One region of the Mycolicibacterium tokaiense genome, then DNA from elsewhere that is predicted to be linked to it. Evidence: predicted binding sites of a transcription regulator. Region 1 holds the regulator's gene; each other region holds the start of a gene.
The links. Region 1 encodes LexA, which represses DNA repair genes until DNA is damaged. Its sites were predicted from a motif close to CGAACANNTGTTCG; they were not measured.
Positions count from the first base shown of each region.

Region 1 (9,694 bases):
TCCGATGACGTGGAGCACTATCTGTGGACATGGATCGACGAAGATGCCGGGGCGTTGAGGTCGCGAATGTTCGCCAACAACTTGGGAATCGCCGAGGACGAGGCCACCGGCGCTGCCGCGGTGCGGATCACCGAACATCTGAGCCGCGACCTGGACATCACGCAGGGCAAGGGATCTCAGATCCGAACCCGCTGGTCCCCCACCGGCTGGGTGCAGGTCGCAGGACGCGTGGTCGACGATGGCCCTCGCACGGTGCACCTGCCCTGACCGGTCAGCCGGACGCGGACACCCGGCGGTGCTCGCGCAGAGCGCGGATCTCCTGCTCGAAATCATCCGCCGACGAGAACGAGCGGTACACCGACGCGAATCGTAGGTAAGCAACCTCATCGAGGTCCCGCAGTGGGCCGAGGATGGCCAGACCGACCTCGTTGCTGGGAACCTCGGGCGACCCCGCCGCCCTGATGGTGTCCTCGACCTGCTGCGCCAACAGATTCAGGGCGTCGTCGTCGACCTGACGGCCCTGGCACGCCCGGCGCACTCCGCGCATCACCTTCTCGCGGGAGAAGGGCTCGGTGACACCGCTGCGCTTGACCACCGCCAGCACCGCCGTCTCGACGGTGGTGAACCGGCGTCCGCACTCCGGGCACGAGCGGCGCCTCCGAATGGCTTGACCCTCATCGGTTTCGCGGGAATCCACCACACGCGAATCCGGATGCCGGCAGAAAGGACAGTGCATTACCGCTCCTTCGCCGTATTCGACACGTGTTACCCCCGCCTCAGAGAGTACCTGCGCCGCGCACGCGCCAGCCACCGCCATGGCAGTGGCCGCAGCCATCAGACCCATGGTCTCAGCCGACGGGGGCGATCAGCGTCTGCCCGGCGTTCACCGCTGCGCCCTCGAGGCGGTTGAGCTCACGGATCTGCTGCACCGTCTCACCGATGGGGGCCTCCGGCGCGATGCGGGCGGCCACAGTCTGCAATGTCTCCCCGGACTGCACCTGCACGACGGCCAACTTGGCCGGCGCCGGTGCCGAGCCACCCTGGATGGCCTGGCCGAACTCCGCCACCGCACCTAGCCACACCGTGATCATGGCGGCCAGCAGAGCCAGACCGACCGTGGTGACCGGCGTGATGGCGCGGGCGCGGCGGTGTGGCGCCCGCGAGACGCGCACCCCGGTGCCGCGCTGCCGCAGCGCAGCACCGGACGGGCGGATCTCGGCAGGGCGCCGACGGGCCTGCTCACCGGCGGGGCGGTACCGCAGCGTGGTGGGATCACCGACGGGAGCGGGCTGGGGCAGACGCGGGGGCAGGGTCGAGGTGATGGTCATGGCGGATCCTTTCGAATGTGGGACGTGATGACGTGAGCGGCCGGGACGGGTGTGACGAGGGCGGTCGAGCTGGTCCATGTTCGCTCCTGTGTTCGAATTTACTCGATCACACGTTCGAAGGAAAAGCCTGAATCCGAACATGTGATCGATCTGTTGCCGAACGATAAACCGGCCCACCGACAAAAAAGTTCGCCTCATCCGCCTCAGCAGTCACGCCGGGATGCACGGCAGCGATCGGCGACACGCCTCGAACACATGTTTGATTCTGGTGGCTCTGGCGATTACATTCGGTGCCATGGGTGACAGCACGGACACAGGCTCAGACGCGCAGGACGGCTGGCGCGGCACTTCTCCAGACCCGTCGTTGACCGAACGGCAACGCACCATCCTCGAGGTCATCCGCACCTCGGTGACCACCAGGGGTTATCCCCCCAGCATCCGCGAGATCGGCGATGCGGTCGGTCTGACGTCCACCTCCTCGGTGGCGCATCAGCTGCGCACCCTGGAGCGCAAGGGCTACCTGCGGCGCGACCCCAACCGGCCCCGCGCCGTCGACGTCCGGGGAGCCGACGATGCGGCGGCGGCGGTCGTCACCGATGTGGCGGGTTCGGATGCGCTGCCGGAGCCCACGTTCGTCCCGGTGCTCGGCCGCATCGCCGCAGGTGGTCCCATCCTGGCCGAACAGGCCGTGGAGGACGTCTTCCCGCTCCCCCGCGAACTCGTGGGTGAGGGCTCGCTGTTTTTGCTCAAGGTCGTCGGCGAGTCGATGGTGGACGCTGCCATCTGCGACGGTGACTGGGTGGTGGTCCGACAACAGAACGTGGCCGACAACGGCGATATCGTCGCAGCGATGATCGACGGTGAAGCCACGGTGAAGACCTTCAAACGCACCAGCGGTCAGGTGTGGCTGATGCCCCACAACCCCGCGTTCGACCCGATTCCGGGCAACGATGCCGCGATCCTGGGCAAAGTCGTCACGGTCATCCGCAAGATCTGACCCGGCCTCGGCCGGGTCAGATCTTGCGGCCGATCACTCCGCTTTGGTGAACCCGTTGGCCTCGGCCAATTCCTCGCTGGCGAACCATATCTCGGCCACCGTCACCTCGTAGGAGTCCGAGCCTGGTGGGTGATAAGTACCGGTGCGCATGCTGCCTTTGACGGGATAGCCCTCGGGCGCCTCGTCGGGATCCTCCAGCGGAAGATGGATGGCCGGGGGTGCCGACGAGAAGCCCGTGGGGGAGGCCGCACCTGCGCCCAGTTCCTCGGGCTGCGCGTAATCCTGAGGGTCGTAGGCGGATTCGGCGCCGTGGTCCGATTCCGAATGGTCGTACCCCGGATGGCCGTAGTGCTCCGGCTGCGGGGTCTCCTCGACGGGCTCGGTGTAGTCGGACTCCGGGTAATCCGGGTAATCGGTCTGCCCATGGTCGTACTGCTGGTGCTCGCTCTGCTCATGGTCTCCGCCATAGGCCCGCGGATCGTGCTCGGCCAGGGGCCCGTCGGCAGGCGGTGGCGGGGCGCCGTACACCGGTGCGAACAACGAGTTCGACGCCGGCGGTTCGTAATCCGCGTCGGTCAACCACGGCGGCCGGGAGTCCTCGGCGGGCACGGCGGCGTGCCGGCCGGAGGGTGCGTCGGGATCGGACTGCACCCGGGTGGGCGCGGTATCCACATCGTCGGGATCCTGCTCGTCCACCTCGGCGTCGAGGTCGTCACCTTCGTGGGCGCCGTGATGGGTGAACAGCGCCGGCCCGCTCACCGGTTCAGCGCCGGATTCCGACGGGACGTCAGCGCCGGACCAGGGCGTCGCACCGGGCTCGCGTTTGGCCCAGGGCGGCTGCGCGGCGAGATACGCGGTGTCGTCGGAATCGTGGTCCGCGGGAGTCGACGGACCGCTGGTCTGCGCCGATGGTGCCGTGGCCCACAGGCCCCGGTCCGCGTCGTCGCGCGTGTCCCCCGAATCGGCGAGGCCACCCCGCTCGAACTCGCTCCGCTCGAACTCAGTCGGCTCGAACTCGCTCCGGTCATCACCGGGCATCGGACCGTAGCCACCCGTCTGATCAACCGCGGGGCCACCGGCGCCGCGGCGTCGCGCCACCAGGAAGCCGGCCAGCGCCAGCACCAACACCACCGCCACCCCGAGAATCGCCCACGGGTACCAGTTCTGCCCGCCGGACTCGGCGTCGGATTCGTCCTGCGCCGACGGCTGCGCCGAGGTGGCGCTGGGCGCGGGCTGCTGCGCCAACTCGAGACCCGAGAGCCGCTCGGCCAGCTCCGGGGGCTGGGTGCTGAACGTGTTGTTCGAGCTGTTGTAGGTGACCTGGCCACCGCTGAAGTTCTGCGTGATGGTGTCGTCGCCGGTCTGATCGGCGATCGGTACACCCAGATCACCGCCGCTGCCACCGAGTTCGTCCCACGCTGCTTTCATCGGGCCCCGGACGATCACCGCACCGTGTTCAGGTGTCCATACGATGGCCGGTTCGCCCTCGGCGCCGAACGTGCTGACGCGGCTGCCCGGGATGTCACCGTCGGCTTCGTTGGTGACGGGAAAACCGAGCTCCCCGGTGGGCCCGCCCGCCTCTTCGTACTTCTCCAGGATGGTGCCGCTGACGATGTGCGCGCCGGTGTCGGGCGAGTAGAAGATCTTGCCGCCGTTGAAGTCCTGGCCGGCCCCGCCGTCGCCCACTGCGTACTGGTCGCCGGTCTTGGCGCCCAACTGCCCGGTGGGGCCACCGGCCACCCGCCAGGCCACGTTGATCGCGCTGGTGGCGTCGTCGGGCAGCGGCAGATCCGCGAGCTGTCCGGCGAGTTCGGGCGGTGTGGTGGTGAACGTCTTGGCGGCGGTGTCGTAACTGATCTGTCCGCCGGCGAAGGTCTGGGAAATCGTTTCGCCGCTGTACGTTTCATCGCCGGTCGGGACACCGAGGGGCCCGGACGAGCCGCCCAGGCGGTCCCAGGCCGCGTTGATGATCCCGCGCACCACCCATGCCCCCGTCGCGGGGGTCCAGAAGATCACCGCACCCTCGGGCGAGTCGAACGTGACGTTGCGGCTCTCCGGCGCGCGGCCGGGACCCTCGTCGATGTTGGGGAAGCCCAGGCCGCTGTCGGCGGGCCCCCCGACGGCGCGGTACTTGTCCAGGATGGCGCCGAACATGGACCGGGCCCCGGTGCCCGGCGAGAAGAAGATCGCGCCGCTGGCGAAGTCCTGTCCGAAGCCCGCACCCGCCGGGTACACCCCGCCCACCTTGGGACCCAGCGGTGAGGTGTCGCCGCCGGCGGCCACCCAGGCCGCATCGATGGCGGCGACAGCATCTCCTTGAGGGTCGGCGTGCGCGACCGGAGCCGACGGCACCACGAAGGCAACTGCGGTACACATCACCGCCAGAACTCCGAAGGCCCATCGCAATGGGTTCCGCTGCGTTCTCATGCCCACTCCCCGCGTTTACCGGCCGGTGCCCGAAAAGCCAATTCCGTCAACTCACGGACAATAGCCGAGCACAATATGGCCATATCGCCGTCATTTCGACGACAATACCCACCTCATACCGAATTCACGTGCAGGCCGGATGCGTTTTGCGCGCATGATGTTGTGCTATTGGGGGGCTCAGACCCCGAGACTGCGACCCACGATCTCTTTCATGATCTCGGTGGTCCCGCCGTAGATGGTCTGCACGCGTGCATCGAGAAATGCGCGCGCGACGGTGTATTCACGCATGTAGCCGTAACCGCCGTGCAATTGCAGGCACCGGTCGACCAGACGCACCTGCGCTTCGGTGGTCCACCACTTGGCCATGGCGGCCTGTTCGGCGGTCAACTTCTCATCGAGGTGGAGCCGGATGAACTCGTCGACCATGATCCGCACCGCGGTGGCCTCGGTGGCCAGCTCGGCCAGGGTGAACCGGCTGTTCTGGAAGCTGCCGATCGGTTTGCCGAAAGCCTTGCGCTCCTTGGTGTATTGAATGGTCTCGTCGAGCACCGCCTCCATCGCTGCGGCTGCCATGACGGCGATGTTGAGCCGCTCCTGCGGCAGGTTCTGCATCAAATAGATGAAACCCATGCCCTCGTCGCCGAGGAGATTCTCCGCGGGCACTTTCACATCGGTGAACGACAGTTCCGCGGTGTCCTGGGCATCCAGGCCGATCTTGTCGAGGTGACGCCCGCGCTCGAAGCCTTCCATCCCCCGCTCGACAACCAGCAGCGAGAAGCCCTGCGCACCCTTGTCGGGGTCGGTCTGCGCGACGACGATCACCAGGTCGGAGTGAATACCGTTGGTGATGAACGTCTTCGAGCCGTTGAGCACCCAGCTGCCGTCGTCCTGCTTGACCGCGCGGGTCTTGATGCCCTGCAGGTCGCTGCCCGTGCCGGGTTCGGTCATGGCGATCGCGGTGATCAGCTCGCCGCTGCAGAAACCCGGCAGCCAGCGCTGACGCTGCTCCTCGGTGGCCAGGCGCAGCAGGTAGGGCGCCACCACGTCGTTGTGCAGCCCGAAACCGATCCCGCTGTAGCGCCCCGCCGTGGTCTCCTCGGTCAGGATGCAGTTGTAGCGGAAGTCGTCGTTGCCGCCGCCGCCGTACTCCTCGGGCACGGCCATGCCCAGGAAGCCTTGCTTGCCGGCCTCCAGCCACACGTTGCGGTCGACGATCTTGTCCTTCTCCCACTTCTCGTGGTGCGGGGCGACGTGGCGCTCCAGGAAGGAACGGTAGGACTCGCGGAACAGTTCGTGCTCCGGCTCGAACAGCGTGCGCTGGTACTTGACGGCACTACCCATGATGAGACCTCCGGGGATTTCGACAATACGTCTTGCCACTGACGATATACCAACCGGGTGGTTGGTCGGCAAATGCGGTCGGCTCCCACCTCGTAAACTCCCCGCATGTCCGGCTCCGGCCTCACCCACTGGGGCGCTTTCCACGCACAGGTCGCCGATGGTGACATCACCGCCGTACAGGCCCCGGCGGGCGACGTGGACCCCTCCCCGCTACTCGGCAATCTGCCGGGGTCACTGCGTCACCGTGCCCGGATCGCCGGTCCCGCGGTGCGCCGGGGCTGGCTCGACGACGGCCCCGGGCCCACCGACCGGCGGGGGGCCGACGACTTCGTCGCGGTCTCCTGGGCCGAACTGACCGACCTGCTGGCCGACGAACTGCGCCGGGTCGTCGACACCCACGGCAACGAGGCCATCTACGGCGGCTCCTACGGCTGGGCCAGCGCCGGGCGGTTCCACCACGCCCAGAGCCAGGTGCACCGGTTCCTCAAACTGCTCGGCGGCTACACGTCGTCGCGGCACTCCTACAGCCTGGGCGCCACCGGGGTGATCATGCCGCGGGTGGTCGGCACGCACGACGACCTGTTCAAGCGGTCCACCAGTTGGGACGTCATCGCCGAGCACACCGACCTGATGGTGTGCTTCGGCGGCATCGCGATGAAGAACACCGCCGTCAATCACGGTGGTACCACTGCACATCCGGCGCGGGACGCCCTGAACCGGCTGCGGGCGCGCGGCGGGCGCATCGTCTCGTTCTCCCCGCTGCGTGACGACGTCGACGGCGATTGCACCTGGCTGCCCTCGGTACCGGGCACCGACGTGGCCATCATGCTCGCGCTGGGCCATGTCCTGGCGCAGGAGAACCTGGCCGACCGGGATTTCCTGGCAACCTACTGCGTCGGGTACCCCCGATTCGAGCGCTACCTGCTGGGCCTCGACGACGGGGTGCCCAAGTCACCGGAGTGGGCGGCCCCGATCTGCGGTCTGCCCGCGGACACGCTGCGCACGCTGGCCCGGCAGATGGCCGCCGGGCGCACCATCGTGACGGTCAGCTGGTCACTGCAGCGCACCGAGCACGGCGAGCAGGCACCCTGGATGGGGCTCACGCTGGCCGCGATGCTCGGCCAGATCGGGCTCACCGGAGCCGGTTTCGGCCACGGCTACGGCTCCATGAACGAACCGGGCCTACCGCCCATCCGCTGCCGCCTGCCGGTGCTGCCCCAGGGCGTCAACCCGGTGCAGACGTTCATTCCGGTCGCCGCCGTCAGCGACATGCTGCTGCATCCCGGCGAGCGGTTCGAGTTCAACGGGTTGACGCTGACCTACCCCGACATTCGCTGCGTGTACTGGGCCGGCGGCAACCCGTTCCACCACCATCAGAACCTGCCCCGGCTGCGGCGCGCTCTGGCCCGGGTGGACACCGTGGTGGTGCACGACCCGTACTGGACCGCGATGGCCAAGCACGCCGACATCGTGGTGCCGTCCACCACCGCCTACGAGCGCAACGACTTCTCCGGTTCCCGCAACGACCCCGTGTTCATGGCCATGCCTGCCCTGGCGACACCGTTTGCGAACTCCCGCAACGACTATGAGACGTTCGCCGCGCTGGCCGAGAGCCTGGGCTTCGGCGAGCAGTTCACCGAGGGCCGCACCGAGCGGCAGTGGCTGGCACATCTGTACGACGGGTGGGCGCGCACTCTCGATTTCACCGTGCCCACCTTCGAGGACTTCTGGTCGGCCGGATCGCTGCGGCTCCCGGTCGAGGAGGGCCTGACCCTGTTGGCGGATTTCCGCGCCGATCCCGACACGTACCGCCTGGGCACCCCGAGCGGGCGCATCGAGATCTTCTCCGACACCATCGCCGACTTCGGTTACGACGACTGTGCCGGGCACCCCACGTGGTTTGCCCCCCAGGAGTGGCTGGGCGGCCCGCGCGCCCAGCGCTACCCGCTACACCTGATCGCCAACCAACCCGCGACCCGGCTGCACAGCCAACTCGACACCGGGGCCACCAGCCAGGGCTCGAAAATTCAAGGCCGCGAACCCATCCGGATGAACCCGCGCGACGCCGCCGCACGCGGGCTGAGCCACGGCGATGTGGTGCGGGTGTTCAACGACCGCGGCAGCTGCCTGGCCGGGGTGGTGGTGGATGCGGCGGTGCGTCCCGAGGTGGTGCAGCTGCCGACCGGCGCCTGGTACGACCCGCTGGATCCGGCGGACCCCGACAGCATGTGCGTGCACGGCAACCCCAATGTGCTGACCACCGATATCGGCACCTCGACGCTGGCGCGCGGGAGCACCGGGGCCCACGTGCTGGTCCAGGTGGAGAAGTTCAGCGGCACCCTGCCGCCGGTCCGGGCACACGAGCCCCCGACGCTGATAGCCGCATCTCCTCCGGCTGGCTAGTGCGTCGCGAACTGCCGTAGCCCGGCCGCCAGTCCGGCGGGCACGAATCCTTTGATCCTGGTGCCGGATTCGGTGTGCTCGGCAGCGTCCACCCGGCCGTCGCTGTGCACTCTGGCCACCAGATCGCCGCGGTCATAGGGGATGGTGACGTCCACCGCGACGTCGGTGGGCTCCACCAGCTCCGCCATCCGCTGCCGCAGCCGGTCCAGGCCGTCGCCGGTGTGCGCGGAGACGAACACCGCCTCGGGCAGGGCGCGACGCAGCTGCGCCAGCGCCAGATCACCGGCGGCATCGATCTTGTTGACCACCAACAGCTCCGGTGGCCGAGCACCGTTGCGATCGGTCACCACGTCGTTGATCACCTGACGCACTGCGCTGATCTGGGCCAGCGGAAAGGCATCGGAACCGTCGACCACATGCACCAGCAGATCCGCGCCCACCACTTCTTCGAGCGTGGACTGGAACGCCTCGACCAGCTGCGTGGGCAGGTGCCGCACGAAACCCACCGTGTCGGTGAGCACGAAGGGCCGCCCGTCGTCGAACTCGCCGCGCCGGGTGGTGGGTTCCAAGGTGGCGAACAGGGCGTTCTCCACCAGCACACCGGCACCGGTCAAGGCGTTGAGCAGGCTGGACTTACCCGCGTTGGTGTACCCGACGATGGCCAGTTGCGCGACGTCGCTGCGCACGCGCCCACTGCGCTGGGTGTCGCGGATCTTCTTCATGTCCCGGATCTCGCGACGCAGCTTGGCCATCCGCTCACGGATGCGGCGGCGGTCGGTCTCGATCTTTGTCTCACCGGGGCCGCGGGTACCCACACCGCCGCCGGCACCGCCGGCGCGGCCACCGGCCTGGCGGGACATCGACTCACCCCAGCCGCGCAGCCGGGGCAGCATGTACTCCATCTGGGCCAGCGACACCTGGGCCTTGCCCTCGCGGCTGGTGGCGTGCTGGGCGAAGATGTCCAGGATCAGGGCGGTGCGGTCGATCACCTTGACCTTGACGGCCTTCTCCAGCGCGTTCAGCTGCGCGGGTGAGAGCTCACCGTCGCAGATCACGGTGTCGGCGCCGGTGGCGATCACCACCTCGCGCAGCTCCTGGGCCTTGCCGGAGCCGATGTAGGTGGACGGGTCGGGTTTGTCGCGACGCTGGATGAGGCCTTCGAGGACCTCGGATCCGGCGGTTTCGGCCAAGGCGGCCA
Region 1 is NZ_AP022600.1:4,261,493-4,271,186, reverse strand. Features, by position in the region: gene G6N58_RS20840 (PhzF family protein) at 1-267, shown strand, start outside; gene nrdR (transcriptional regulator NrdR) at 272-736, opposite strand; gene G6N58_RS20830 (LysM peptidoglycan-binding domain-containing protein) at 849-1,328, opposite strand; gene lexA (transcriptional repressor LexA) at 1,624-2,325, shown strand; gene G6N58_RS20820 (sunset domain-containing protein) at 2,359-4,752, opposite strand; gene G6N58_RS20815 (acyl-CoA dehydrogenase family protein) at 4,930-6,093, opposite strand; gene G6N58_RS20810 (molybdopterin guanine dinucleotide-containing S/N-oxide reductase) at 6,199-8,496, shown strand; gene hflX (GTPase HflX) at 8,493-9,694, opposite strand, start outside.

Region 2 (9,694 bases), 4.0 Mb from region 1:
ACTGTCCCGCCATCTCCAGCACCGGCGAGCCGGTCAGGTCCAGCGTCACCCGCAGGTCGGAGGCTTCCACGTCCTCACCCGCCACCCGGACCAGCCATCCGCCGGGCAGCAGTTCGATGTCGCACATACCCAGCGGCGGAACCCAGGCGCGGCCGGGGGCCAGCTCCTCGGGCAACAGGATGCGGTTGTGCAGCGGCAGCGAGTCGACGGCGGCCACCCAGCCCTCGGTGTCCACCGCCAGCGCCGGCGCACCGATGCGCGCCAGAATCGGTGCGGCGACCGTGCGCAGCCGGTTGAGAGTGCGGTCATGCTGTTCGCGCAGATGCGATTCCGCCAGCCGGGCCACCACATCCACCAGGGCGACGGTGGTGGGGTGCACGGTGGCGGCCGGCCCGGAGACGTCGACGACGCCGAGCACCTGGCCGGTGCGCGGGTCGCGGATCGGAGCGCCGGCACACGTCCACGGGTGGTGGCTACGTAGGTAGTGTTCGGCGCAGAAGACCTGCACAGCGCGGTGCGACGCCAGGGCGGTGCCGATTGCGTTGGTGCCCACCGCCGACTCGCCCCAGTGCGCCCCTTCGACGAAACCGAGCCGATCAGCGTTGGACAGCACCTGCGGTGAGCCGGTGCGCCACAGCACGCGGCCCTGGGCGTCGGCCACCACCAGGATGTTGTCCCCATCGGCGACAAGCGATTCCAGCCCCCGCGACACCTCGTCGAGCACCGCCATCAGCCCCGACTCGCGGCGCAGTGCATCGATGGCACCGGCCTCCACCACCGGCGGGGTGTGCTTGTCGGGGTTGATGCCCTTGGCCTTCATCCGCTGCCACGAGTCCCCGATGACCGATCGCGGCCGAGCCGGGGCCCGGGCACCGGCCATGGTCGCGTCGTAGACAGCCGACATCAACCGCGCGTAGCTGCGCGGGTCTTCGCCGACGGCGACGGCGGGTTCAGGCACGGGCATCGCCTGTGATTGTGCTCCCGGTCACATCGAAGCGCCAGCGCCGCAGGTCAGCCCTCACCGGTAAACCAGGCCGCCGTCGATCAGGACCGACTGTCCGGTCATGTAGTCCGCATCCGGTCCGGCCAGGTATGAGACGAACCCGGCGACGTCCTCGGGCGTCTCGGCCCGACCGAGCGCGATGCCGCCGACGTACTTGTCGTAGGTCTCGCCGACGGCCGCGCCGGTCAGGTCGGCGAACCGCTGGTCGATCTCCACCCACATGTCGGTGCCGACCACCCCCGGGCAGTAGGCGTTGACGGTGATGCCGTCGGCGGCGTACTCCTTGGCGGCGGCCTGGGTGAGCGCCCGGACGGCGAACTTGGTGGCGCTGTAGACACCGAGCATCGCGAACCCGTCGTGACCGGCGATGGAGGAGGCGTTGATGATCTTGCCCTTGGTCTTCCGCTGCCGGAACCGGGTGCCTGCGGCCTGGATACCCCACAGCACCCCGTCGACGTTGATCGACCAGATGCGTTGCAGCTCTTGCGGTGTGACCTCGGAGATGGGACCGACCAGCGCGACACCCGCGTTGTTGACCATGATGTCGAAGCCGCCGAGGGCCTGCTCGGCGTGCTCGACGGCCGCGAACACCTGATCCCGATCCCCCACGTCGGCAACAAAGGCGGTGGATTTCTGCCCGATCTCGGTGATCTCGTCGGCGACGGTGTTGATGCCGTCGGGACGGACGTCCACCAGAGCGACGTCGGCGCCGTCGCGGGCCAGTCGCAGCGCGATGCCCCGGCCGATACCGCGGCCGCCGCCGGTGACCAGGGCCACCTTGCCCGTGAGTGTCATGATGCTCCTTCGATACTGGGGTCCACGAGGACCTTCATCTTGGTTCCGGCGTGCAGGGCCTCGAACCCTTCGTCGATCACGTCTTCGAGTGCGATCGGAGTGACCCAGCCGGTGGTGTCGTAGGCACCCTGGGCCATCAGGTTGATCACCGCCTCGAAGTCGGCGCCGGTGTAGCACAGCGAGCCCTGGATTCGGGACTCGTTCATCACCAGGTTGAGAAGTGGTGTGGTCAGGGGCTTTTCGTAGATCGCCACGCTCACCATCGGCTTGCGGGCCCCGACGCAGGCCAGTGCCGTCTGCACCGCAGGCTGCACCCCGGCGGCGTCGAACACCGCGTCAGCCTTGCGGCCACCGGTGTGGTCGGCGATGAACTCCGGCACGTCGAGCTGGGAAGGATCCAGGGTCCTGGCGCCGAGGTGCTCGATGGCGGCGCGCCGGGTGGCCGACGGCTCCACCACGAACACATCGTCGATCCCCTTGCCGCGCAGCGCAAACCACAAGCCGATGCCGATGGGGCCGGCGCCGAACACCATGGCCGTGTCCCCGGGTGTGGTGTCGCCGAGGGTGGCGGCGTGGTAGGCCACCGACATCGGTTCCACCAGTGCGCCGAGTTCCAGGGACACAGTGTCGGGCAGCCGGTGCAACATGTGGACCGGAACCACCGAGTACTCGGCCATGCCACCGTCGGACATCAGGCCGTGGAACCCGATCTGCGCGCAGATGTTGTAGTTGCCGGCCCTGCACGCCGCGCACTCGTGACAGGTGTACAGCGGCTCGACGGCCACCCGGTCACCTTCGGACCAGCCCGTCACCCCGTCGCCGACGGCGGTGATGGTGCCGCTGAACTCGTGCCCCAGCGTCAGCGGCAGCTCCTGGTGGGTCAGCGGATGCGGCGAGGTGGGCACGAAGATCGGACCGGCGTAGTACTCGTGCAGGTCGGTGCCGCAGATGCCGTTGAACCCGACGCGGAGCTTGACGGTGCCCGGTGCGGGGTCCGGTTCGGGGATCTCGGCCACTTCGACCTTGTTGGGTCCGTGGTACACAGCTGCTCTCATGCCGCCATGTCTATGTGACCGCCGACACACGGCGAAAGAGTTGCAGGGGGTTGCGTCGGACGGCTGCAACGGTGCGCAACTCTTGCTGCGGGTGGCGCTCGGGGTGTGCCCTGGGTCACATGACTACCACTCTTGAACCTTCCGTTGATCTCAGCCCGCAGCAGCGGGTCGACGCCTGGCTCGCCGATTTCGAGGCCGCGCTCGCCGTCCGCGACGTGCCGCGCGCGGCCGCCAAGTTCGCCACCGACAGCTTCTGGCGCGACCTGGTGGCCTTCACCTGGAACATCAAGACCGTCGAAGGCCGCGACGGTGTGGCCGACCTGCTGACCGAACGCCTGGCCGACACCGATCCGTCCGGGTTCCGCACCCGGGAGGCTCCGGTGCAGGAGGGTTCCGGGGAGGAGGCAGTCACGTCCGCGTTCATCGAGTTCGAGACCGGCGTCGGCCGTGGCATCGGGCACCTGCGCCTCAAGGGCGACGAGGCCTGGACCTTCCTGACCGCGCTGCAGGAACTGAAGGGACACGAGGAACGCAAGGGCCCCTCGCGGGTGATGGGCGCGGTGCACGGCAGTGATCCCGACCCGCGGTCCTGGGCGGAGAAGAAGGCCGAGGAGGACGCGTCGCTGGGGCGCACCGTGCAGCCCTACATCCTGGTGGTGGGCGGCGGACAGGGCGGCATCGCGCTGGGCGCACGGCTGCGCCAGCTCGGGGTGCCTGCCCTGGTGGTCGACAAGCACGACCGGCCCGGGGATCAGTGGCGCAAGCGCTACAAGTCGCTGTGCCTGCACGACCCGGTCTGGTACGACCACCTGCCCTATCTGCCGTTCCCGCAGAACTGGCCGGTGTTCGCGCCGAAAGACAAAATCGGCGACTGGCTGGAGTTCTACACCCGCGTGATGGAGGTGCCGTACTGGTCGAGGACGTCGTGCACCTCGGCGCGGTATGACGGCGAGCGTTGGACGGTCGAGGTGGACCGCGACGGCGAGAAGCTGACCCTGCACCCCACGCACCTGGTGCTGGCCACCGGGATGTCGGGCAAGCCGTCCATCCCGACGCTGCCCGGCCAAGACGAGTTCGCCGGCGAGCAGCATCACTCCTCGGCGCACCCGGGCCCGGATCGCTACGCCGGCAAGAAGGTGGTGGTGATCGGGTCCAACAACTCCGCGCACGACATCTGTAAAGCACTGGTGGATAACGGGATCGACACCACGATGGTGCAACGCAGCTCGACCCATATCGTGCGCTCGGATTCGCTGATGGAGATCGGGCTGGGTGACCTGTACTCCGAACGCGCCCTGGCTGCGGGGATGACGACGGAGAAGGCGGATCTGACCTTCGCCTCGTTGCCGTACCGGATCATGCACGAATTCCAGATCCCGCTGTACGACCAGATGCGTGAGCGCGACAAGGACTTCTACGACCGGCTGACCGCCGCGGGTTTCGAATTGGACTGGGGCGACGACGGTTCGGGCCTGTTCATGAAGTACCTGCGGCGCGGGTCCGGGTACTACATCGACGTCGGCGCCTGCGATCTGGTGGCCGACGGCACCATCAAGCTGGCCCACGGCCAGGTGTCGCACCTGACGTCGGATTCCGTGGTGCTGGCCGACGGCACGGTGTTGCCCGCCGACGTGGTGGTGTACGCCACGGGGTACGGCTCGATGAACGGCTGGGCTGCCGATCTGATCGGTCAGGACGTCGCCGACAAGGTCGGCAAGGTGTGGGGCCTGGGCAGCGACACCACCAAAGATCCCGGTCCGTGGGAGGGCGAGCAGCGCAACATGTGGAAGCCCACCCAGCAGGAGAATCTGTGGTTCCACGGCGGCAATCTGCACCAGTCCCGGCACTATTCGCTGTATCTGGCACTGCAGCTCAAGGCGCGCTACGAGGGCATCCCGACGCCGGTGTACGGCCTGCAGGAGGTGCACCACCTGTCGTGAGCTGGGGCTTGTGGAGTCTCACCGGCGCTGGCCGCCGGTGAGGCTCCACATATCGCCCTGGTAAACAGGTAACCGTGTGGCGGTGGGTCATCGGGGTGGCGACGTTGGTGGTCGTCACGTTGATGGCCGGCTACGTGGTGATGAATGCGCGCACGGTCCAGTTGGCCGGCGAGTTGGTATCCCGCGTAGACACGACCGACAAGGTGGTGGCCCTGACGTTCGACGACGGCCCGAGTGCACACGCGCCGGAGGTGCTGGACATGCTGGCGGCTGCGAAGGTGCCGGCGACCTTCTACCTCAACGGCGCCGACTTGGACCGGCATCCCGCCGAGGGCAGGGCGATCGCGGAGGCCGGGCACGACATCGGCAATCACACCTACACACACCGGCGGATGGTGCTGGTGTCACCGACGACTGTCGCCGACGAGATAGAGCGCACCGATGCGGCGATCGCGCGAACCGGCTACCAAGGTCCGGTCACCTTCCGTCCGCCGTTCTGCAAGAAGTTGTGGACGCTGCCGCGGTATCTGGCCGAGCATGATCGCGTCAGCATCACGTGGGATGTCGAGCCCGATTCCGCCGGAAACCCTGACACTGCAACGATTGTCGACGAGACGGTGGGTTCGGTACGCCCCGGGTCGATCATCCTGCTCCATGTGATGGCGGACTCCCGGGCGCCGTCACGGGCTGCGGTGCCGCAGATCATCGAGCGACTGCGCGCTGACGGCTATGACTTCGTGACGGTCAGCGAACTGCTGGGCCGATGAATGTGCAAGGCCTGCCGCCCATCGTCGGCGGTGCACCCACCGTGTTGTTCCTGGGCAACGCGCCGAGTGTGCTGTCGCTGGCGCATCAGCAGTACTACGGCAATCCGCGCAACGCCTTCTGGACCATCACCGGTGCGCTGTACGGGTTCTCCGCGTCAGCGCCATATCCGGAGCGGACGGCCGCCCTGATCAACCACGGCGTGGCGGTGTGGGACGTGCTGCGGTTCTGCCGACGCGCCGGCAGCCTGGACTCAGCCGTGGAGCCGGACAGTATGGTGGCCAACGACTTCGGTGCGTTCTACCGCGAGTATCCCACCATCACCCGGGTGTTCTTCACCGGCGGAGCGGCAGAGGCCAACTACCGCAGGCTGGTCGGATTCGACGACGCGCGCCGGTTCATTCGGTTGCCTTCGACCAGCCCGGCGCACACCATGCCCGTCGCGCAGAAGCTGGCGGCGTGGCGGGAGGCGTTGCAGTGACCACCTATGGGTCATCGCCGGGGTCGATGATCCGTTCCGGGTGGTGCAGGTTGTTGGTGCGGGACTGACCGCAGTCGAGGTGTGGCGGCGGTATCCACTCCGTCACACCGTCGTCTGGGCGGTTGCGGGTGGTCCAGCCGGTGGTCTCCACCATCCGATTGTTCGGCCCGCACGCCAACGTCAGGTCCTCGATGTCGGTGCGCCCGCCGTCCTTCCAGTCCTGGTTGGCGTGATGCACCTGGGAACGGTAGGCGCTGGCGGTGCAGCCGGGCATGGTGCAGCCGCGGTGTTTGGCCAGCAGCATCAGGCGCTGGGCGAGGGTGGCGGTCCTCTTGGCGCGGCCCAGGTGCAGGGGCAGGCCTTTCCCGTCGAACAGCGCCAGCCACGGCCGGGAGTGGGCGGCGAACTTCAGCACATCGGCGATCGGCAGCCTCGTGCCGCCGGCAGTCAACCCGTGGCCGGTGCCCTTCTCCAGATCGGTCAGACTCACGGTGATGACCACGTTCGCGGGCAGGCCGTTGATGGTCCCGGTCGGCTGCGTGGTGAGCAAGCGTTGGCACAGAGCCAGCAGCGCATCGTGGTTCCGTTTGCCGGCGGTGCGGGTGTCGTTGCGTATCTGCTCTTCGGTGGGTTCACCCTCGAGGCAGGGATTCTCATCAGCCGGGTTGCACATCCCCGGGGCGGCGTTGCGCTCCAGCAACGGCTCCAGAGTCGCCCACGCCTCCGGCGTCAACAACCCTTCGAACGGGCGCATCCCGTCCGGGCGCTGCTTACCCACCCGGATATAGGCCAGGGCTTGACGGTCTTCATCGGAGAGCTCCCCGTCCTGGTTCAGCAGATACAGCATCTGCGCTGCGGCTGTCCGGAACGCTTCGGGGCCGAGTTCGCAGGCATGCTGGGCCAACTGGGCCTCGGCGTTCTCCCGGGTCTGAAAGTCCACGAAGCCGGGCAGCTCACGGAAAAACCACCGCAGATGCTTGATGTGCTCGGCGCCGATCAACCCCTGCGCCTGACCGCGCGCAAACCCCGGCATCGAGGGTGACATCGGCTCACCGGTCAGCGAGGTCCGCGGCCCCAACAACGCCGCCTCATCCAACCGGCGGCGCGCCTCCGAGCTGGAGATCCGCAACCGCTGCGACAACACCGCCGCGTAACTCTTCGCACCCAAGGCCACCGGTGAACTCTGAGACGTGATCCGCTGATACACCCGATGATCGAACACCGGCTGCGCGCGGGTGATGGCTTCACGGCGCTGCTGCAGCGCCAACAACTCGGCATCGGAGAACGCGTCGATCGACAACCGATTCATCCGGGCGGTCAGCTCTTCGATCTGCGCCAGGGCAGCCAGCATCGCCTCCCGGTCTGCGACTGCCGATCTGCCCATGCCTCGAACATACGGGCGACCACCGACATTTAGATTGAGTGAGTGCTCGCGGACAGCCAGGCTACCGACTGGAACCTTCTGGGATTCCTGATTTCTGAGTGGCTGTCGCGGCACAACCTGCGCGATTCTGGTGTCCCTGTTCGGGAACTTGGAGCCGACTGATGGTTGGACTCCTGCTTATGGAATGTCTGGGCTATGCCAGCCTCGATCGCAGGTTAACCACCCACTTGATCGAAAGGACATGGCATGGAACTGATCCTAGGCATTGATGTCGCCTGCAGGGCTGCTCATCAAGCGTCCCTGGCGCGCCCTGACGGGACCTTCGTCTGGACAGGTCGGCGATTCTTCACTCGCCCCGATGAACTCGAGAAGCTCTGGACCGCTTGCGGACTAAAGAAGCGCGACACCGTACGCATCATCATGGAACCCACCCGCAACGCCTGGGCGCCGTTGGCATCGTGGTTCCGCCACCGAGGTGCACGAGTGTCCATGGTTCCCACGACGCAATCTGCCGATCTACGAGCCTATTACTCCAAACACGCCAAAAACGACCACCTCGACTCCAAAATGCTGGCCCGGCTGCCACTCCTGCACCCCGAAGGATTGCGCGATCACACCGGCGGCGGCCCGGCTGAGCCACTGCGCCGGATCGTCAAAATCCGATCATCCATCGTCAAACGCCGCACCGCGGTCTTTCAACGCCTCGATGCCCAACTGGAGTTGCTCGGCCCGGCCTGGTACGACGCCTTGAGTGCCCGATTCGGCAAGACCGCCCTAGAACTGCTGGCCCGCTACGCCGATCCCAACACAGTGATCCGCCTCGGACATGCACGGCTGACCCGATTCCTGATCCGCCACTCCCGCGGCGCCTGGCGTGAAACCTACGCCACCGCGATCCTCGCTGCAGCTCGGGAATCGTTGCAGCTGTGGGGCTCTGGCGACGACGCGCGCATCGATTTCGCCGAGTTGGCCGCCGATATCGCCGTAGAAGCCGAACAAGCCCTTGCGTTGACCGAACAAATCGACGACCTCGATGAACGAGCCGCCAACCTCTACGCCGAAGCCGACCCCAACGGCATCATCGCCTCCGCGCCCGGCGTCGGTCCGATCATTGGCGCCGTCATCGCCGGCCGTCTCGGGACCCCACCGATTCCACTCGTTAGCTGCCATCCGCGCCTACTCCGGGCTGATTCCCAAGCTCAACCAGTCCGGGCAAACCCATCAACAGACCGGATTGACCAAGGCCGGCGATCCGCTGCTGCGGGAAGCGCTCTTCGCCGCCGCCGATCATGCCCGCAAGACCGATCCCCAGTTGGCCGCCAAGTACAAACGGCTCATGCAAACCGAGCGTCATCATGACTCAGCGCTCTGCCACATCGCCACCATACTGCTGACCCGTATCGCCACCTGCCTCCGCACAGGTCAGCCCTACAAAATGCGGGATATCGACGGCCGACCCATCCACGCTGACGAAGGCCGAAAATTGGTCACCGCCCACCACCGCGTCGACCAGAAGATTCGAGTCAAGGCCGCCGACACCCGCCGCACACAGCGACTCAAAGGAAGGACGGGCCGGGGACAACAGGAGTCGCCAAGCGCTCCAATCCACCGGCCCGTCAACCACAGTCTAGAAGCCGCCTCATGACTTGACATCGCTTAGGAACTCAAAGATCGGCGCGATGTGACGTCAGATAACCAAGTGGCACAAGGGATTCAGCTGACTGGCGGGCGACGGTCGGCCCACGGTCGGTCGGCCTCGATCTCGGCGGACAAGGCCAGCAAGGTGGCCTCGTCGTAGGGGCGGCCCACCAACTGGATGGATAGCGGCAGGCCGTGGCGGTCGAGCCCCCACGGCACCACCGCAGCAGGCTGCCCCGTCGCGTTGAACGCAGCCTGGTACGGCGTACGCGCGGCGACCAGCGACAGCGTCGACACCGCACCGAGGCGGCGATAGGCACCCACCCGGGACGGCCCGGTCGCAGTACCGGGGGTGATCACCACGTCAACGTCGTCGAAGATCGACAACACCCGCGCGGAAAAATCTGCTTCGGCCGCACGGATTTTCGCGAGACGGGCATCGGAGATCATCCGGCCGATCCGCGCCATACCGCGGGTACGGGAGTCGAGCCGCTCGGCGTGCGGGAGGGTGCGCACGTCGTCGTAGATGCCGCGGAAGTACCGCGGCAGCACGTGTCCGTACACGCCGGTCTTCGGGTAGTCGATCTCCCGGACGATGACGTTGTGGCCGAGTTCGCGCAGCAGCGCGCCGGC
Region 2 is NZ_AP022600.1:265,674-275,367, forward strand. Features, by position in the region: gene G6N58_RS01235 (GAF domain-containing protein) at 1-964, opposite strand, end outside; gene G6N58_RS01240 (acetoin reductase) at 1,019-1,798, opposite strand; gene G6N58_RS01245 (2,3-butanediol dehydrogenase) at 1,795-2,853, opposite strand; gene G6N58_RS01250 (flavin-containing monooxygenase) at 2,973-4,793, shown strand; gene G6N58_RS01255 (polysaccharide deacetylase family protein) at 4,916-5,560, shown strand; gene G6N58_RS01260 (DNA-deoxyinosine glycosylase) at 5,557-6,039, shown strand; gene G6N58_RS01265 (HNH endonuclease signature motif containing protein) at 6,044-7,423, opposite strand; partial or broken gene G6N58_RS31285 (IS110 family transposase) at 7,670-8,092, shown strand; gene G6N58_RS31290 (transposase) at 8,457-9,068, shown strand; gene G6N58_RS01275 (amidase) at 9,137-9,694, opposite strand, start outside.
Region 2: the regulator LexA is predicted to act here: its motif matches at 7,428-7,441, upstream of G6N58_RS01265 (HNH endonuclease signature motif containing protein).

Region 3 (9,694 bases), 1.5 Mb from region 1:
TCTTCACCCGCGCCGACATCACCACGCTGCTGAGCACGGACTACACCGTCCACTTCAACTCCGACCGCACCGGCGTGCGCCTGGAGGGACCCAAGCCGCAGTGGGCCCGCACCGACGGCGGCGAGGCCGGGTTGCACCCGTCGAACATCCACGACAACGCCTATTGTGTTGGTGCACTGGACTTCACCGGCGACACCCCGATCCTGCTCGGCCCGGACGGGCCCAGCCTCGGCGGCTTCGTCTGCCCCCTGACAGTGGTGCGCGCTGATCGCTGGAAGCTGGGTCAGCTGGCCCCGGGCGACGCCGTGCGGTTCGTCCCGGTGCGGGCGCAACGCGCCCCCTCGCTGGACCGCCTCGACGTGCAACGCAGAGCGTCGTTCCCGGTGGTGTTCTCCCGGTCCGGTGACGGCGACGACGGCGTGCTGGCCCGCTTCCAGACCCGGGACGGCACCGACGTGACCCTGCGACGCAGCGGCGACGGCGGGGTGCTCATCGAGTACGGGCCGATGCTGCTGGACCTGGCGATGCGCGCCCGCGTCCATGTGCTCTACGAGGAGCTCAGCCGGCGGGGCATCGACGGGATCACCGAGATGGTGCCGGGGGTGCGCTCGCTGCAGGTGCAGTTCGACCCGAGCAGGCTGAGCATCGACGAGCTCACCGAGCTGCTGGCGGGCATCGACGAAACCCTGCCGGCCACCGAGCAGCTGGTGGTGCCCAGCCGCGAGGTCCGCCTGCCACTGTCCTGGGACGACCCGTCGACGCACGAGGCGATTCAGCGCTACATGCACGGTGTGCGCGCCGACGCGCCCTGGTGTCCGTGGAACATCGAGTTCATCCGGCGGATCAACGGCCTGGCCGACGTCGAGGCGGTGCACGACATCGTCTATGGCGCCCAGTACCTGGTCCTCGGGCTCGGCGATGTCTACCTCGGCGCACCGGTGGCCACTCCTTTGGACCCGCGGCACCGACTGGTGACCACGAAGTACAACCCGGCCCGGACCTGGACCCCGGAGAACGCCGTCGGCATCGGCGGTGCCTACATGTGCATCTACGGCATGGAAGGCCCGGGCGGCTACCAGTTCGTGGGCCGTACCACCCAGGTGTGGAACCACCGGCATCCCCGCGATGCCGGTTCCTTCGAACCGGGCACGCCGTGGCTGCTGCGCTACTTCGACCGGATCAGCTTCTACCCGGTCAGGGCTGCCGAGCTGATGGATCTGCGGGCTGACACCGCCGCCGGCCGCGGGGACGTGGACATCGCAGACGGCACCTTCTCCCTGCCGGATTACCTGGAGTTCCTGGCCGCCGACGCCGACCCGATCGCGGCGTTCCGCCGCCAGCAGGCCGACGCCTTCGCCGCCGAACGCCAGGCGTGGGACACCGCCGGGGAGTTCACCAGAAAGTAGCCGTCAGCGTGCGTAGCTCGCTGTTCACCTGGGTGTGGCACTCTGTTCAGATTCTCGGACCCATCCCAGCAGCGAAGGTGGACATGCCAACCGCGAAACCGACCCGGCACAAGGAGATCGAGCGCAAGTTCGACGTCACCGAATCCACGGTGTCGCCGTCCTTCGACGGACTGAACGCTGTCGCCCGGGTGGAGCTCTCCCCCGCCGAGTCACTCGACGCCGTCTACTACGACACCGCCGGCCATGACCTGGCCGCCCACAAGATCACCTTGCGCCGCCGCACCGGGGGCAGCGACGAGGGGTGGCACCTCAAACTGCCCGCGGGCGCCGACGCGCGCACCGAGGTCCGGGTGCCGCTGGAGGCCGGTACCGACACTGTGCCGGCCGACCTGCTCGACGTGGTGCTGGCGATCGTCCGGGACCGTCCACTGGCGCCCGTCGCACGCATCAGCACGACTCGCCACATCCAGCTGCTCTACGGCGCCGACGGGGTGGCGCTCGCCGAGTTCTGCGATGACCAGGTGACCGCATGGGCCACCGACGGTGACGAGCAGGCATGGCGGGAGTGGGAACTGGAACTGCTGTCCCCCGACGCCGACCCCGCGCTGTTGGGCCGGCTCGGCAATCGCCTGCTCGACGCCGGCGCCGCCCCCGCCGCCAGCGGGTCGAAGCTGGCCAGGGTCCTGGGCAGCGCCCCCGCCCCAGCACCGACGCCCGAGGATCCGGTGCACCGCGCGGTCGCCGAGCAGGTCGCCGAGCTGGTGGAATGGGACCGCGCCGTGCGCGCCGACGTCTGGGATTCGGTGCACCAGATGCGGGTCACCACCCGCAAGCTGCGCAGCCTGCTCAAGGAGTCCGAGGAGTCCTTCGGCCTGACCGACGACAGCTGGGTGCTGGACGAACTCAAGGCCCTGGCTGCCATCCTGGGCGTGGCCCGCGACGCCGAGGTGCTCGCCGAGCGGTACGAGAAGTCGCTGGCCGACCTGCCCGCCGAGCTGGTGCGCGGCCCGGTGCACGAGCGGCTGGTCGACGGCGCCCAGAAGCGTTACGCCGTCGGGCACCGCAGGTCGCTGGCCGCCATGCGCACCCCGCGCTACTTCCGGCTGCTGGACGCCCTCGAAGAGCTGGCCACCTCCGAGCCGGTGACCACCGACGGTGCCGAGCACAAGCCGGTGACCGTCGACTCGGCGTACAAGCGGGTCCGCAAGGCCGCCCGGGCCGCCGACGAGGCCACCGAGGACCGCGACGAAGCGCTCCACCGAATCCGCAAGAGCGCCAAGCGATTGCGATACACCGCCTCGGCACTGGGCGCCGACAAGGTGGCCGGCGCCGCCAAGGAGATCCAGACGCTGCTCGGCGACCATCAGGACAGCCACGTCAGCCGCGCCCACCTGCTGCAGGAGGCCGAGGCCGCCCACGCCGCCGGCGAGGACACCTTCACCTACGGATTGCTCTACCAACGCGAGTACGAGTTCGCCGAGGCGGCGCGGCTGCAGGTGGAGGATGCGCTGGCGGCGCTGCAGAAGGCGGTGCGCAAGCTCTGAGGGGCGAACGAGCTGGCCTGTAAGCCGGATTCTGTCCTGAACCCGTGAGGGTTCAGTGGCGACCATCCATCTGGGCACACCGTCGCCGGGTACCTCGAGCGGCCTACCCGCAGACTCGGGCGAGCAACCCTCGAACGTCTGCGCGATCGCGCCCCCACGCGATCTTCTTGGCCTTGCTTCGGGTGGGGTTTGCCTAGCCATCCCGGTCACCCGGGATGCTGGTGCGCTCTTACCGCACCGTTTCACCCTTACCAGTACTGGCGGTCTGTTTTCTGTGGCACTGTCCCGCGAGTCACCTCGGATTGCCGTTAGCAATCACCCTGCTCTGTGAAGTCCGGACTTTCCTCGAAAGATCCGGCCGTCCCTCCTCCCCCTCTGCAGGACCGGTCGGTCTTCCGCGGCCGCCCAGCCAACTCGTTCGCCCAACCAAGGTACTGGTTACCGCAGGCGAAAGGCGAATGAATGACGGCTGCCCCCAGTGCTCGCCGCCCGGTTTCACGGACGGTGTCATGCCGGTCTGGGCCGTTGCTCGGTGTAATCGATGCAACGAGAGGAACCGTGCTTGAGCACCAGCTTTCACCTGCGTCCGGTGGCACTGGCGTCGTCGACGGCCACCATGTCGATCGCCCCCTCGCTGTTGGTGGCTGCCACCGCGGTCCAGATTTCGGCGGATCTGCACCTCGACATCGGTCAGGTCGGTCTGGCGGTCTCGGGGTTCTACGGCGCCACCGCCGTCACCACCGCGGCGCTGGGTCGGCTGGTGTCCCGTCAGGGCCCGCGCCGCAGCCTGATGGCGGTGATGACGGTCAATGCCGCGGTGCTGGTGATCCTGGGCTTGGCGCAGAACATCTGGGTGATGGCGGCCGCGCTGCTGGCGGGAGGGATGGCCAACGGCGCGGTGCACCCCGCCAGCAACGTGGTGCTCGCGGAGGGTGTGCGGGGGCATCTCGGTCTGGCCCTGGGGATCAAGCAGTCGGCGATGCCGGCCGCCGGGATTGCCGGAGGTCTGGCCGTGCCGGCCATCGCCCTGACGGTGGGCTGGCGGTGGGCTTTTGCCGTCGCCGCCCTGGTGAGCTGCGGGCTGGTCGTGGCAGCGTTCTGTCACCGGCCCGACGCCGGTCCGGCCCGACTCCACGTCGACACCGAAGGTGTGTCCGGTGCAGCGTTTCCGCTGCGGCTCCTCAGCCTCGGCGTCTGTTGCGGAGCGGCCGCCGGGACCTCGTTGACGGTGCTGCTGATCTCCGGCACCGTGGCCTCGGGCATGCTGGCGCCCGGGCAGGCCGGCCTGCTGGCCGCAGGCTGCGGCACCCTGGCCGTGCTCGCGCGCATCGGCCTCGGCCGGTACGGCGACCGCCGCCCGCAGCGTGATCCGACGGTGAACGCCGTTGCCCTGCTGTTCCTCTGCTGCGTCGGCGGTGCCCTGATGGCAACGGGGTGGCCTCCGCTGTTCGTTCTCGGCGCGACGCTGGCAGCGGGACTGGGATTCGGGTGGACTGGGCTGGTCCATCTGGCCACCATGCGCGCACACGCCGACGACCCCGCCCGCGCCACCGGAACCCTGATGACGGGCTTTGCCACCGGATCGTTCCTGGGCCCGCTGGTAGTGGCGCAGGTGGCCTCGCAGTGGGGCTACCGGCCCGTGTGGATCAGCGTCGCGGCACTGGCGTTGATCAGCGCGCTGGCGCTGGCGGCCGTAATTCGCAGTGGCCGGCGCAGCCTGGCGCGCACTGCGGGTTAAGGGTCGTCGCCGGGGTCGATGATCCGTTCCGGGTGGTGGAGGTTGTTGGTGCGGGACTGGCCGCAGTCGAGGTGTGGCGGCGGGATCCACTCGGTGACACCATCCTCGGGGCGGTTTCTTGTGGTCCATCCGGTGGTCTCCACCATCCGATTGTTCGGCCCGCACGCCAACGTCAGGTCCTCGATGTCGGTGCGCCCACCGTCCTTCCAATCCTGATTGGCGTGATGCACCTGGGAACGGTAGGCGCTGGCGGTGCAGCCGGGCATCGTGCAGCCCCGGTGCTTCGCGAGCAGCATCAACCGCTGGGCGAGGGTGGCGGTCCGGCGGGCCCGGCCCAGATGCAGCGGTAGCCCTTTGCCGTCGAACAGCGCCAGCCATGGGCGGGAGTGGGCGGCGAACTTCAGCACATCGGCGATCGGCAGCAGCGTGCCGCCGGCGGTCAGCCCGTGGCCGGTGCCCTTCTCCAGATCGGTCAGACTCACCGTGATCACCACGTTCGCCGGTAATCCGTTGACGGTCCCCGTCGGCTGCGTGGTGAGCAGGCGTTGGCACAACGCCAGCAGCGCGTCGTGATTCCGCTTGCCCGTGGTGCGGGTGTCGTTGCGTATCTGCTCTTCTGTGGGTTCACCGTCAAGGCAGGGGTTCTCATCAGCCGGGTTGCACATCCCCGGGGCGGCGTTGCGCTCCAGCAACGGCTCCAGAGTCGCCCAGGCCTCCGGGGTCAACAAGCCTTCGAAGGGCCGCATCCCGTCGGGGCGTTGCTTGCCGACCCGGATGTAGGCCAGGGCTTGACGGTCCTCATCGGAGAGCTCCCCGTCCTGGTTCAGCAGATAGAGCATGTGCGCTGCGGCTGTGCGGAACGCCTCAGGCCCCAGCTCACAGGCATGCTGGGCCAACTTGGCCTCGGCGTTGGCCCGGGTCTGAAAATCCACCGCCAACGGCAGCTTGCTGAAGAACCACCGCAGATGCTTGATGTGCTCGGCGCCGATCAACCCCTGCGCCTGACCGCGCGCGAACGTCGGCATGGAGGGTGCCAGCGGTTCACCGGTCAGCGAGGTCCGCGGCCCCAACAACGCCGCCTCATCCAACCGGCGGCGCGCCTCCGAGGTGGAGATCCGCAGCCGCTGCGACAGCACTGCCGCGTAATTCTTGGCACCCAAGGCCACCGGTGAACTCTGAGACGTGATCCGCTGATACACCCGATGATCGAGCACCGGCTGCGCGCGGTGCACGGCTTCGCGGCGCTGCTGCACATTCAACAACTCGGCATCGGAGAACGCGTCGATGGACAGCCGATTCATCCGGGCGGTCAGTTCTTCGATCTGCGCCAGGGCAGCCAGCATCGCCTCTCGGTCTGCGACTGCCGATCTGCCCATGCCTCGAACATATAGGCGACCACCGACATTTAGATTGAGTGAGTGCTCGCGGACAGCCAGGCTACCGACTGGAACCTTCTGGGATTCCTGATTTCTGAGTGGCTGTCGCGGCACAACCTGCGCGATTCTGGTGTCCCTGTTCGGGAACTTGGAGCCGACTGATGGTTGGACTCCTGCTTATGGAATGTCTGGGCTATGCCAGCCTCGATCGCAGGTTAACCACCCACTTGATCGAAAGGACATGGCATGGAACTGATCCTAGGCATTGATGTCGCCTGCAGGGCTGCTCATCAAGCGTCCCTGGCGCGCCCTGACGGGACCTTCGTCTGGACAGGTCGGCGATTCTTCACTCGCCCCGATGAACTCGAGAAGCTCTGGACCGCTTGCGGACTAAAGAAGCGCGACACCGTACGCATCATCATGGAACCCACCCGCAACGCCTGGGCGCCGTTGGCATCGTGGTTCCGCCACCGAGGTGCACGAGTGTCCATGGTTCCCACGACGCAATCTGCCGATCTACGAGCCTATTACTCCAAACACGCCAAAAACGACCACCTCGACTCCAAAATGCTGGCCCGGCTGCCACTCCTGCACCCCGAAGGATTGCGCGATCACACCGGCGGCGGCCCGGCTGAGCCACTGCGCCGGATCGTCAAAATCCGATCATCCATCGTCAAACGCCGCACCGCGGTCTTTCAACGCCTCGATGCCCAACTGGAGTTGCTCGGCCCGGCCTGGTACGACGCCTTGAGTGCCCGATTCGGCAAGACCGCCCTAGAACTGCTGGCCCGCTACGCCGATCCCAACACAGTGATCCGCCTCGGACATGCACGGCTGACCCGATTCCTGATCCGCCACTCCCGCGGCGCCTGGCGTGAAACCTACGCCACCGCGATCCTCGCTGCAGCTCGGGAATCGTTGCAGCTGTGGGGCTCTGGCGACGACGCGCGCATCGATTTCGCCGAGTTGGCCGCCGATATCGCCGTAGAAGCCGAACAAGCCCTTGCGTTGACCGAACAAATCGACGACCTCGATGAACGAGCCGCCAACCTCTACGCCGAAGCCGACCCCAACGGCATCATCGCCTCCGCGCCCGGCGTCGGTCCGATCATTGGCGCCGTCATCGCCGGCCGTCTCGGGACCCCACCGATTCCACTCGTTAGCTGCCATCCGCGCCTACTCCGGGCTGATTCCCAAGCTCAACCAGTCCGGGCAAACCCATCAACAGACCGGATTGACCAAGGCCGGCGATCCGCTGCTGCGGGAAGCGCTCTTCGCCGCCGCCGATCATGCCCGCAAGACCGATCCCCAGTTGGCCGCCAAGTACAAACGGCTCATGCAAACCGAGCGTCATCATGACTCAGCGCTCTGCCACATCGCCACCATACTGCTGACCCGTATCGCCACCTGCCTCCGCACAGGTCAGCCCTACAAAATGCGGGATATCGACGGCCGACCCATCCACGCTGACGAAGGCCGAAAATTGGTCACCGCCCACCACCGCGTCGACCAGAAGATTCGAGTCAAGGCCGCCGACACCCGCCGCACACAGCGACTCAAAGGAAGGACGGGCCGGGGACAACAGGAGTCGCCAAGCGCTCCAATCCACCGGCCCGTCAACCACAGTCTAGAAGCCGCCTCATGACTTGACATCGCTTAGGAACTCAAAAATCCGCGTGATGTTACACGCGATACTCAAGTGGTACAGGTGTTTTCGATCCCTGCCGCGCTCAGCCCCGGCGCCGCAGCACCATCACATTGTCAGCGATCCGGGCCTGCTGCCCATCGGGCCCGGTGGCGTCGCGCATCGCCGCCTCGGCGCGCACCACCTCCCAGTCGGACTCCGGCAGCGCCAATCCGGCCAGCACCTCCTGCACCGAAGCGAAGTGGTGATCCTGGTGGCGGTGCCCCGACCAGGGCGGCGCCTCACAATGATCGACGAGCAGGAACAGCCCGCCGGGCGCAACGGCTGCTGCGGCACGCCGCAGCAGCGTGTAGCGGTCCCACTCCACCGGCGACTGCAGGAACTGCGCGGACACCAGGTCGAACTCGCCGTCGGGGAAGCTGCGGGTCAGGTCATGGTGCTGGAAGTCGATGCGAGAAGCCAACTCTCCGGCATCCTCGGCAGCCCGCCGCAGCGCCTCATCGGAGATGTCCACGGCCGTGACCTGCCAGTCCCGCGAGGCCAGCCACTTGGCGTCACCGCCTTCGCCGCAACCCAGGTCCAGCGCCCGCCCCGGCGGCAGCGCGTCCGCCACCTCGACCAGCCGCACATTGGCCGCGCCGCTCCAGCGTCGGGCCGACTCGCGGTACATGGTGTTCCAGAGTTCCTGTGTCTCGGCACTGTTCATCGTGCGTCTCCTCGTGGGGGTATCGGAAGTCCGACGTCTTCGGACATCAGTGTCTGCATGATCGCTGCGCCGGCCAGTGCCCCTGCGGCCACTGCGGCGGCCACCTGCGGCATCTGGGTGCTCACGTCGCCGGCGGCGAAGACGCCGGGAATACTGGTGCGGCAGAACGCGTCCACCTTCACCGCGTCCACAACAGCGGGACCCGGCTCAGTGAACTCCACGCCCAGCTGCTGCGCCAGCGCCGAGCGCTGGTGCAGGGTGGTCGACACCAGCAGCCCACCCCGCAGCAGGCGCTCGTCGTCATCGAACACCACCGCCTTCAAGCGTCCGTCCGCGCCGTCGAGGCGCACGATCCGGCGTTCGTCCACGGACACCTTGGCCGCCGAGAGCAGAACCTGTTGTGCGGCATCCAGTTCGGCGCGGCCATTGGTCAGCAGCACCACGTCGTCGCTCCAGCCGCGCAGCAGCAGGGCCATGTGCACGGCGCGATCGCCGTTGGCGCACACCGCCAGCGGCCGGTCGCGGACCTCCCAGCCGTGGCAGAACGGGCAGTGGAACACCGAGTCACCCCACAGCTCCGCAGCGCCGGGCAGGTCGGCGGGCCGATAGTCCATGCCGGTGGCCAGCAGCACGGTGCGGGTGCTGATCTCGGCGCCGTCGTCCAGCCGCGTCACGAACCCGCCGGCCACGGCAGTGGCGTCCACCACGGTCCCGTCCCGCACCTCCACCGTGGGGTAAGCCGTCAACTCCGCGCGGCCGTCTTCGTACAACTGCGCCGGCGCTCGCCCGTCGTGGCCCAGCAACCCGCCGATCCCGTGGGCCGCCCGGTTGCTCTGCCGGCCGGCGTCTACCACCACCACCCGGCGGCGGGCCCGGCCCAGCACCAGTGCGGCGCTCAGTCCGGCAGCCCCGCCGCCGACGATCACACAATCAACATCCATGACTCGAGCTTGCCCACGCAGGACAAAAATGCCAAGGTGATTTGCCATGGAGGCAAAAGAACCGGATGTGGATGCCCTGGTGCGCCGTCGGCTCCGGGAACTGCGGGTCCGCCAGGGCCTGACCTTGGACGACGTGTCCCGCCGCGCTCAGATCGACGTCTCGACGTTGAGCCGGCTGGAATCCGGCAAGCGGCGCCTGGCACTCGACCACCTTCCCCGCCTGGCGGCCGCGCTCTCGGTGAGCACCGACGACCTGCTGCGCGAACCCGAGTTACCGGACCCGCGGGTGCGGGGCGCCTCGCAGACCCACAACCAGGTGACCTTCTGGCCGCTCACCC
Region 3 is NZ_AP022600.1:5,762,373-5,772,066, forward strand. Features, by position in the region: gene G6N58_RS27770 (5-oxoprolinase/urea amidolyase family protein) at 1-1,406, shown strand, start outside; gene G6N58_RS27775 (CYTH and CHAD domain-containing protein) at 1,490-2,950, shown strand; RNA gene rnpB (RNase P RNA component class A) at 2,955-3,367, opposite strand; gene G6N58_RS27785 (MFS transporter) at 3,513-4,688, shown strand; gene G6N58_RS27790 (HNH endonuclease signature motif containing protein) at 4,685-6,064, opposite strand; partial or broken gene G6N58_RS31375 (IS110 family transposase) at 6,311-6,733, shown strand; gene G6N58_RS31380 (transposase) at 7,098-7,709, shown strand; gene G6N58_RS27800 (class I SAM-dependent methyltransferase) at 7,795-8,415, opposite strand; gene G6N58_RS27805 (NAD(P)/FAD-dependent oxidoreductase) at 8,412-9,356, opposite strand; gene G6N58_RS27810 (helix-turn-helix domain-containing protein) at 9,403-9,694, shown strand, end outside.
Region 3: the regulator LexA is predicted to act here: its motif matches at 6,069-6,082, upstream of G6N58_RS27790 (HNH endonuclease signature motif containing protein).